Linked DNA regions of Hoeflea algicola. Each later gene encodes a partner of the first gene's protein in a complex. Links are inferred from orthologs where the notes say so. Each region holds a gene or a part of one and is shown on either strand. Other genes may lie near its edges.

Region 1 (3,756 bases):
TCTAGAAGAATTCTTCCCCAGGGCAACCGGTAATTTTGTTCTCATGTCGAGAACCCATCCGGGGTGCTCGTGCAAGGCAATATGGCCCAAAATGCGGCGAAGTGCTTCAACTTTTATCCGCCTGCGGCCAGGACACATATTCAACCCGGCAGGCAAAGTAGCCTGCCACAACCTTCGCGGCGAACTTGCCGCACACCCCGACAGGGGTTCTTCATCGGTCCGCAAGGACTATACGCAAATGAATTTCCGGCCGGCTATCATGGTGCAACAGCGGATCTCCCCTAGTGTAAACAGGCCCCGGGCGTTAATCGCTCCGGCTTCTGCCTCTTTGCATGCCGCCCTTGACCGAGCATCGGAAAATCTTTCATCCGGCACCCGCCCCCCGTTCCTCCGCTGTACCTGTCATCAGGCCGGCGGATCAAACGCATCTGGGCGTGCCGAGGAGCTCATACTCAATGGCAGAAAAAATGCTTATCGACGCGTCCCATCCCGAGGAGACCCGCGTTGTTGTCGTCCGTGGAAGCCGCATAGAGGAATTCGACTTCGAATCGCAGCACAAGAAACAGCTGCGAGGCAATATCTACCTGGCCAAGGTGACCCGCGTTGAGCCGTCGCTGCAGGCTGCGTTTGTCGATTACGGCGGCAATCGCCACGGCTTCCTGGCCTTCTCCGAAATCCACCCGGACTACTATCAGATCCCCCTCGCCGACCGGCAAGCGCTGCTTCAGGCAGAAGCCGAAGACGCTGCATCCGATCCAGATTTCGACAGCGCTGACGAGGCGGAGAGCGAAACCAGCAAACCCAAGGCCAAAGCAAAGTCACGCTCACGCTCGCGGTCGAAATCCAGCGACGCCAAGTCAGATGATGCTGACACAAGCGACGCCACGTCGAGCGATGCCGAAGAAGGCGACGAGACGGCAAAGACCGCGAAATCGCGCCCGCGCCGCAGCCGTCGCGGCAAGAAGACAGGCGACGAGGCAACGACAGACGCGGCTGACGACACAACAGCGGAAGCAGCTGAGCCGGCAGAGCAGCCCGCTACCAACGTGGAAGCGGACGCGGACGCAGCGAAAGCCCAGGACGACGGCGACGACAAGCCGACCGAAATGGCAGCTGAAGTGGAAGCCGATGAAATTTCCGAACCGGTGTCGCGCCGCAGGCGCAAGAAGGGCAGCGAAGACGACGACAATAATGGCGCCAGCGAAGATGATGCCGTCGAATCGGTAGGCTCCGAAGACGCGATGGAAGAAGTTCCGACGCGCTCGCAGCGCAAGCCGCGCAAGCAGTACCGTATCCAGGAAGTCATCAAGCGCCGGCAGATCCTGCTGGTTCAGGTGGTCAAGGAAGAACGCGGCAACAAGGGCGCAGCGCTGACGACCTATCTGTCGCTCGCCGGTCGCTATTCGGTGCTGATGCCAAATACCGCCCGTGGCGGCGGCATTTCCCGCAAGATCACCAACCTGCCCGACCGCAAGCGTCTCAAGGAGATCGCCCGCGAGCTCGAAGTACCGAAGGGCATGGGCGTGATCCTGCGCACCGCCGGGGCCAACCGCACCAAGGTCGAGGTCAAGCGCGACTTCGAATACCTGATGCGGCTGTGGGAGAACGTTCGCAACCTGACGCTTAAATCAACGGCGCCGAGCCTCGTCTATGAGGAAGGCAGCCTGATCAAGCGGTCGATCCGTGACCTTTACAACAAGGACATCTCGGAGATCGTCGTCTCCGGCGAGGAAGGCTACCGCGAAGCCAAAGACTTCATGAAAATGCTGATGCCGAGCCACGCCAAGGTGGTTCAGCCCTATAGCGACCTGCATCCGATTTTTGCGCGTTCAGGCATCGAAGCCCAGCTCGACCGGATGCTGCAGCCGCAGGTGACGCTGAAGTCCGGCGGTTACATCATCATCAACCAGACCGAAGCGCTGGTCGCGATTGACGTCAACTCGGGTCGTTCGACCCGCGAGCACTCGATTGAAGACACGGCGCTGCAGACCAATCTGGAAGCAGCAGAAGAAGTCGCCCGCCAGCTCAGGCTGCGCGATCTGGCCGGCCTGATCGTCATCGACTTCATCGACATGGAAGAAAACCGCAACAATCGGTCGGTTGAAAAGCGGATGAAGGATTGCCTGAAAAACGACCGCGCCCGCATCCAGGTCGGTCGGATCTCGCATTTCGGCCTTCTGGAAATGTCGCGCCAGCGGATCCGCGCATCGGTGCTGGAAAGCACCATGCAGATCTGCCCGACGTGTGGCGGCAACGGGCTTATCCGGTCGCAGTCGTCGGTGGCGCTGCATGTGCTGCGCGGCGTTGAAGAGTATCTGCTCAAGAACACCACGCACGACATCATCGTGCGCACCACCGCAGAAACCGCGCTTTACATGCTCAACCACAAGCGTGACACGATTGTCGATCTGGAGAACCGGTTCGGCGTATCGATCAGCTTCTCCGCCGACGACGCAGTGGGCACCAACCACTTCGCCATCGACCGCGGCGCGGCCGTGGAAACGCCGGTCAATATCGAGCACATCACTGTCAACTCGCCGGCCTATCCCGAAGATGATGATGATCCCGAAATCGTCGAAGATGAAGCCGAGGTCGATGAGAGCACCGAGGCAGAAGAGCCGAAGGCCGAGGCACAGGGCGATGATCACAGCGAGCGCGAAGACGGCTCGGGCCGCAAGCGTCGTCGGCGCCGGCGGCGCGGTGGACGCAAGTCCGAGGGTGAAAACGGCAATGGCGACGAAAACGCAGCCTCGTCCGCGGATACTGCGGGCGACGCCGGTGACAAGGATGAAGATAACGACAACGACGATGCTTCGGGCGATGATGACGCTTCGGCTGATGCAGCCGAGAGCGATGAGCACCGCCGGGGCAAGCGCCGCCGGCGTGGCAAGCGTGGCGGACGCCGCAATCGCGAAGACGAGGCAACGACAGGTGAAAACGGCGATGAAGCGGTAGCCGCAGAGCAGTCCGAAGCTTCGACTGAGACCGACGCCACAGCAGACGCTGCTCCGGTAACGAAAGAAGCCGACGTCACCGAGCCTGCTGCAGAAACCGTACCCGAAAAGACGGAACCTGCGGCCAAGACTGAAGCGCAGCCGGAGGCTGAAGCCGAGGCGCCTGCCAAACCGGCGCGTCGCCGTCGCCGCACCAAGGCCCAGATCGCTGCCGACGAAGCTGCCAAGGCAGCAGAGGAAGCCGCGACCGAAAGCGATGAGGCAGCCGCCACCGAAACCCCGGACGTCTCCGGCGTGGTGATCGAGGAGCCGGCGGCAGAAGAAGCTCCTGCTCCGGCGGAAGTGGCAGCGGAAACGCCAGTTGAGAGCGAAACGGCTGCTGCCGAAGAAGACAGTCGCCGCGCCCGCACCGATCTTGCTGCCAGCGCCACGGCGCCGGTGGTGACGTCATCAAGCACACCGGACAAGGGCACGAAGCCCAAGAAGGCCGGCTGGTGGCAGAAGCGCGGTTTCTTCTAGAATTCGCTCAAATCAATACAGAAAACGGCCGCTTTCGAGCGGCCGTTTTTGTTTGTCAGTTCAAGATGTTGGCTTCAACACACAGATGCCGGTCAAGGGTTTGACTAACGGGCTCGGTTTTGGCGCGCGTCAACGCCGTCCCAGCCAACCTTCCAGGCGATCGAGCGCGGTCTTCATCTCGTCCTGGCTGCCGGCATAGGAAAATCGCATGTAGCGTGCGCCATCGACCGGGTCGAAGTCACGTCCCGGGGTCGCAGCGACATGGATGTCGGCCAGCATCTGA
Region 2 (3,099 bases), 3.2 Mb from region 1 along the record:
CCGATGCAGCGGTGATGCGATCGGCCAGACGCTGAGCGCCAACCCCCAACCCGGGGAAATTCTTTGGCCAGGTTGTAACCATACGCCAAGTTATATTGCCCTGAGCTATTGCCGGAGTTGCCAGACCTGTAGCAACTGCGCCAGCGCCAACAATCCCCGCATTGCGAATAAAAGAACGGCGATCCATTGTGTTTCCTCCAAAATAGAAATGCTCGTGAAAAGTGCGTCTGACCACCTAGCAGACCCCTTGCAACAGACACATACTCTGCCGTCAAGGGACATGTCCATGCCAGAAAACGAAATGCACCCCACAACGATAGCTCTATGATTTCATGCGCATCTGCGGCCAAGCAGCATTAACCGACCATATCCTCCAAAAACAAAACGCCCCCGAATCTCGCGATCCGGGGGCGTTTTCAATTCGTCAGTCTTAGGCGGTTATCCGCCCAAGCCTGGAAGTCTCGGGGCTTATTCGCCGCCTTCGACTTCCTTGCCGGTTTCCTGGTCAACGACCTTCATCGACAGGCGGACCTTGCCGCGTTCGTCAAAGCCCAACAGCTTGACCCAGACCTTCTGGCCTTCCTTGACCACATCGCCGGTCTTGGCGACGCGTTCGGCAGCCAGCTGCGAGATGTGGACGAGACCGTCCTTAGGACCGAAGAAGTTCACGAAGGCGCCGAAATCGGCAACCTTGACGACCGTGCCTTCATAGATCACGCCCACTTCAGGCTCGGCAACGATCGAGTGGATCCACTTCTTAGCGGCCTCGATTTCCTTGCCCGAGGACGAGGCGATCTTGATGGTGCCGTCGTCGTCGATGTTGATCTTGGCGCCGGTCTTTTCAACGATTTCGCGGATGATCTTGCCGCCGGTGCCAATCACGTCACGGATCTTGTCGACCGGGATGTTCATGACTTCGATGCGCGGGGCGAATTCGCCCAGCTGGCCACGGCTTTCAGTAAGTGCGTTGCTCATTTCACCGAGGATATGCAGACGGCCGTCCTTGGCCTGGCCGAGAGCGACCTTCATGATCTCTTCGGTGATGCCATCGATCTTGATGTCCATCTGCAGCGCGGTGATGCCGTCGGCGGTGCCGGCGACCTTGAAGTCCATGTCGCCGAGGTGATCTTCATCACCGAGGATGTCGGAGAGAACCGCGTAACGGTCGTCTTCCTTGATCAGGCCCATGGCGATACCGGCAACCGGCTTGGCCAGCGGCACGCCGGCATCCATCAGCGCCAGCGATGTGCCGCAAACGGTGGCCATCGACGAGGAGCCGTTGGATTCGGTGATCTCGGAGACCACGCGCAGGGTGTAGGGGAACTGGTCGGCAGACGGCATCATCGGGTGGATGGCGCGCCATGCGAGCTTGCCATGGCCGATTTCGCGGCGGCCGGGCGAACCTGTGCGGCCGGTTTCACCAACCGAGTAGGGAGGGAAGTTGTAGTGCAGCATGAAGGTGGCCTTGTAGGTCCCCGTCAGGCTGTCGACATACTGCTCGTCCTCGCCGGTGCCGAGCGTGGCAACAACAATGGCCTGGGTCTCGCCGCGGGTAAACAGCGCCGAACCATGGGTACGCGGCAACAGACCGACTTCGGAGGCGATCGAACGCACGGTCGACAGATCGCGGCCATCGATGCGGCTCTTGGTGTCGAGAATATTCCAGCGGACGATCTTGGCCTGCAGCGACTTGAACACGGTGCCGATATCATCGGACGAGAAGCGGGGCTCCTCGCCTTCTGCGGGGGCAAAATGTTCCTTGACCTTGGCCTTGACGGCGTCAACGGCATTGTAGCGTTCGGCCTTGTCGATGATCTTGTAGGCATCGCGCAGACCGGCTTCGGCAACGCCGAGCATTTCGGCTTCGAGCGCCGAATGATCGGGAGCAGTGAAGTCGCGCGGCTCCTTGGCGGCAGCTTCGGCGAGCTGGATGATCGCATTGATCACCGGCTGGAAGCCTTCGTGACCGAACATGACAGCGCCGAGCATGACTTCTTCGCCGAGTTCCTTGGCTTCGGATTCAACCATCAGCACGGCTTCCGAGGTGCCGGCAACGATCAGGTCGAGTGCCGATTCGGGCATTTCGTCGACATGCGGGTTGAGCACGTACTGGCCGTTGATGTAGCCGACGCGGGCACCGGCAATCGGGCCCATGAAAGGCACGCCGGAAATGGTCAACGCAGCCGAGGTGGCGACCATGGCGAGAATGTCGGGGTTGTTTTCCAGATCGTGCTGCAGCACGGTGATGATGATCTGGGTGTCGTTCTTGTAGCCGTCGGGAAACAGCGGACGGATCGGCCGGTCGATCAGGCGCGAGGTCAGCGTTTCGTTTTCGCTCGGACGGCCTTCACGCTTGAAGTAGCCACCCGGGATCTTGCCGGCGGCGTAGGTCTTTTCCTGGTAGTTGACGGTCAGCGGAAAGAAATCGCGGCCCGGGGTCGGGGTCTTCTGCGAGACGACTGTGGCCAGCACCACGGTTTCGCCGTAGGTGGCGATGACGGCGCCATCAGCCTGACGGGCAACCTTGCCGGTTTCCAGTGTGAGCGGACGGCCGCCCCATTCAATCTCGACCTTGTGGGTATCGAACATGTGTAGTCCTTCGTGTGCGGGCTTGTGGGCCCGGCCGCTTTATCGGCCGCGCGCTTCACTGTCCCGATTGTTATGGGCGCATCACGGGCAAGACAGCGGGAGGCTTTGTGACTGGTGGCCACCGGTAAAGGGTGGCGAAAGCATCCTGCAATCCTGCCCCATGACAGGCCATGTCGTATGTCCGTGACCGGGATTGCCGGTGCGACGGACGGTTAAGGCGCTTGGAGTCCGACCATCCGGCCGGATTGGCGTGCGCCTGAACGCCGCGGCCCCGCAAGGAGCCTTGGAATTGCAATGGCGGGCGAGGCAGTTGCCACGCCCGCCAGAAGCGATGTTAGCGACGGATGCCCAGACGGGCGATCAGCGCGGTGTAGCGCGCTTCGTCTTTACGCTTGACGTAATCCAGCAGGGACCGACGTGTGGACACCATGGTCAACAGCCCGCGGCGTGAATGGTTGTCCTTCTTGTTTTCCTTGAAGTGACCGGTCAGATTGTTGATCCGTTCGGTCA
Region 3 (3,002 bases), 200 kb from region 1 along the record:
CCAGTGTGATCGTCGCCGTCGGCATGTCCATATTGATGATGGCGGGAACAAGGGTCCCGTTCATGATCTCCCAGTAGCGATCGCCCTCGATCAGGGTGCCGGCTTTGAGGTGCTCAAGCAGCGCGCTGTTGTACTCGGAACCTAGCCAGTAATCCCTGCGGGACTTGTACTCTTCATACAATTCGCCGATCTCGCGCTGCGTTCTGTTCAGCGATGGTCGGATGCACCATCGCTTCATTGGCCAGCATGTAGGATTCGACCACATAAAGCGGCGGCGGCAGGATGTCGGCCAGCAGATCCTTGTTGTCGACGATCTCGGTGTAGACCGGCCCGGTCACCTTGAGATCTTCATAAATGAATTTCTGCAATCCGAAGGCCGCCGTCAGCCCGAGTGTAACGGTGATGGCTAGCAGCACCAGGCTTCGCGATATGTTGAGCTTCATGACATCCTCATGGGAAATACTGATCAAGGTGGGGAAGAGAGATGGCCATGCCCGCTTAAGCTGGCAGTCTCACCGGTTCGACAACGCGGGAGATGACACCACGTTCGGGAGAGGCTTCATGCCATTGCCAGCAATTCGGATATCGATGCGGGCAGCCCTGCTTCCCTTGAATTCTTAGGGGCGTTTGGGTTAGCGGAACCTTAATCCGGACGTCGAGCTGGTAATTATGTATTGGGTTACCGAGATTGTAGATGCGCTGACAGCCGACTGATGCGCTTTTTCGCACGCCCAGCCAGGCCGTTTCCGTCTGCGCATCGCATTTGATTTTCGGGTGCTTTGCGGTAAGAACGCGCAACGCCGGAATGGCGCTTGTCCCAAGCCATACAAGGAACCAAGTCATGACCGCCATTATTGATATTGTTGGACGGGAAATTCTCGACAGCCGCGGAAACCCGACAGTTGAAGTCGATGTCCATCTCGACGATGGCGCCATGGGCCGCGCAATGGTTCCCTCAGGCGCCTCGACCGGGGCCCATGAAGCCGTCGAGTTGCGCGACGGCGGCAGCCGCTATCTTGGCAAGGGCGTGGAAAAAGCAGTCGCCTCGGTCAATGGCGAGCTGCGCGAGAACATCTGCGGCATGGATGCCGAAGGCCAGATTGCCCTCGACATGGCAATGATCGAGCTTGATGGCACTGCCAACAAGAGCAAGCTCGGCGCCAACGCCATTCTCGGCGTGTCGCTGGCAGCCGCCCGCGCCGCGGCGCAATCGAGCGGCCTGCCGCTCTACCGCTATGTCGGCGGCGCCAATGCACGGCTGTTGCCGGTGCCGATGATGAACATCATCAATGGTGGCGCGCATGCCGACAACCCGATTGATTTTCAGGAATTCATGATCATGCCGGTGGGCGCTTCCAGCCTGCGCGAGGCGGTGCGCATGGGCTCCGAAGTGTTCCACACCCTGCGCAAGGAACTTGCCGCTGACGGTCACAACACCAACGTCGGCGACGAGGGCGGGTTTGCCCCGAACCTGAAGAGCGCGCCCGAAGCGCTCGACTTCATCATGAAGTCGATTGAAAAGGCCGGCTATCGTCCGGGCGAAGATATCCATCTCGCGCTCGACCCTGCCTCGACCGAATTCTTCAAGGATGGAAAATACGATCTGGCAGGCGAGGGGCGTGTTCTCGAAAGCGCGGAAATGGCTGCCTATTACGCCGAGCTCGTTGCCAAATACCCGATCATCTCGATCGAAGACGGCTTGGCCGAAGATGATTGGGAAGGCTGGAAGACGCTTACCGATATGGTTGGCGACAAGTGTCAGCTGGTCGGTGATGATCTGTTTGTCACCAACTCCGCGCGGCTGCGCGACGGCATCAAGATGGGCGTCGCCAATTCGATCCTGATCAAGGTCAACCAGATCGGCACGCTGTCGGAAACCCTTGATGCGGTCGAGATCGCCCACAAGGCCGGTTATACTGCGGTGATGAGCCATCGTTCCGGTGAAACCGAAGATTCCACCATCGCCGATCTCGCCGTCGCCACCAATTGCGGCCAGATCAAAACCGGTTCGCTGTCGCGCTCCGACCGGCTGGCCAAGTACAACCAGCTGATCCGCATCGAGGAAGAACTCGGTATTGAAGCAGCTTACGCCGGCGCCTCGATCCTGCGCGGATAACAGCCGCACGCCAAACGCCGGCGAATGTCGCCATAGCCTTGGAAGCCCGCACCCGTTTGCGGGCTTTCTTGCGTCACCTGTGTAAAAATGTCGGGTGGTGGCTAACCCTATATTAAGCATGGCCTGCCATTCTGTGTTCCTCGCAGGGGTAAGGCGTTTAGCGAATGCGGACTCAATTCAGAAAACAGCGGAGATGGGGCAGGTGGGTAATTCCTCTGCTCTCACTGGGCTGTTTTACCTATTTCGGATTTCATTCCTGGTCGGGGGCCTATGGCCTCAATTCGGCGGAAGCGCTCGAGGTGCGTCGCGTTGAGTTGACGGAACAGCTTGCAAGCTTGACCGAACGCAGGCAACGTCTGGAAAGACAGGTCCTGTTGCTGAGCGACGGCGCAGTGGAGGCGGACATGCTCGATGAGCGGGCGCGGTTTCTCCTGAATGTCGCCCGCGAGGACGAGGTCGTCTATTTCAATTGATTTAGATCATTAACCTGAATTCGGTTAATTCAGACAATTTCTATTTAAAACAACAGCATAGCAAACATGCCAGCTATGCATTTATGCGCTTGCTGCTGGCGGCTTAATTCCCTATGGTCAATTCACATTTCCACTGGGAGGATGACAATGGCTCCACGTAAAAGCGCGCCAGCCGCATCCCGCAAGAAACCAGCCGCAAAAAGCGGTCTGAATGGCGGGATTACCGACTTCGACAAGTCCACCGAACTTGAAGCCTATCATGAGATGCTGCTGATCCGCCGCTTCGAAGAGAAGGCGGGGCAGCTCTACGGCATGGGTTTCATTGGCGGCTTCTGCCATCTCTATATCGGCCAGGAAGCGGTCGTTATCGGCATGCAGATGGCGCTCAAGGACGGTGACCAGGTGATTACCGG

The links.
Region 2: the proteins of OEG84_RS02205 (region 1) and pnp are in contact, whole or in part, in a cryo-EM structure (PDB 9QH0), measured with the Escherichia coli proteins. The link is inferred for Hoeflea algicola from one-to-one orthologs.
Region 3: the proteins of OEG84_RS02205 (region 1) and eno are in contact, whole or in part, in a solved structure (PDB 2FYM), measured with the Escherichia coli proteins. The link is inferred for Hoeflea algicola from one-to-one orthologs.

Annotation. Positions count from the first base shown.
Region 1 is NZ_JAOVZR010000001.1:434,188-437,943, reverse strand. What follows is about bases 71-3,673. They hold OEG84_RS02205 (Rne/Rng family ribonuclease), read left to right. Parts: upstream 71-455; coding sequence 456-3,473; downstream 3,474-3,673. UniProt on the Escherichia coli protein: Endoribonuclease that plays a central role in RNA processing and decay. Required for the maturation of 5S and 16S rRNAs and the majority of tRNAs. Also involved in the degradation of most mRNAs.
Region 2 is NZ_JAOVZR010000001.1:3,615,857-3,618,955, reverse strand. What follows is about bases 30-2,975. They hold pnp (polyribonucleotide nucleotidyltransferase), read right to left. Parts: upstream 2,590-2,975; coding sequence 469-2,589; downstream 30-468. Other genes in these bases: rpsO (30S ribosomal protein S15), read right to left, coding at 2,924-2,975; OEG84_RS17630 (TRAP transporter substrate-binding protein), read right to left, coding at 30-187. Also shown: more of OEG84_RS17630, read right to left, coding at 1-29; more of rpsO, read right to left, coding at 2,976-3,099. UniProt on the Escherichia coli protein: Involved in mRNA degradation. Catalyzes the phosphorolysis of single-stranded polyribonucleotides processively in the 3'- to 5'-direction. Also involved, along with RNase II, in tRNA processing.
Region 3 is NZ_JAOVZR010000001.1:635,644-638,645, forward strand. The notes cover bases 130-2,978. They hold eno (phosphopyruvate hydratase), read left to right. Parts: upstream 130-841; coding sequence 842-2,116; downstream 2,117-2,978. Other genes in these bases: OEG84_RS03205 (methyl-accepting chemotaxis protein), read right to left, coding at 130-238; OEG84_RS03210 (hypothetical protein), read right to left, coding at 174-443; OEG84_RS03220 (FtsB family cell division protein), read left to right, coding at 2,281-2,589; pdhA (pyruvate dehydrogenase (acetyl-transferring) E1 component subunit alpha), read left to right, coding at 2,737-2,978. Also shown: more of OEG84_RS03205, read right to left, coding at 1-129; more of pdhA, read left to right, coding at 2,979-3,002. UniProt on the Escherichia coli protein: Catalyzes the reversible conversion of 2-phosphoglycerate (2-PG) into phosphoenolpyruvate (PEP). It is essential for the degradation of carbohydrates via glycolysis.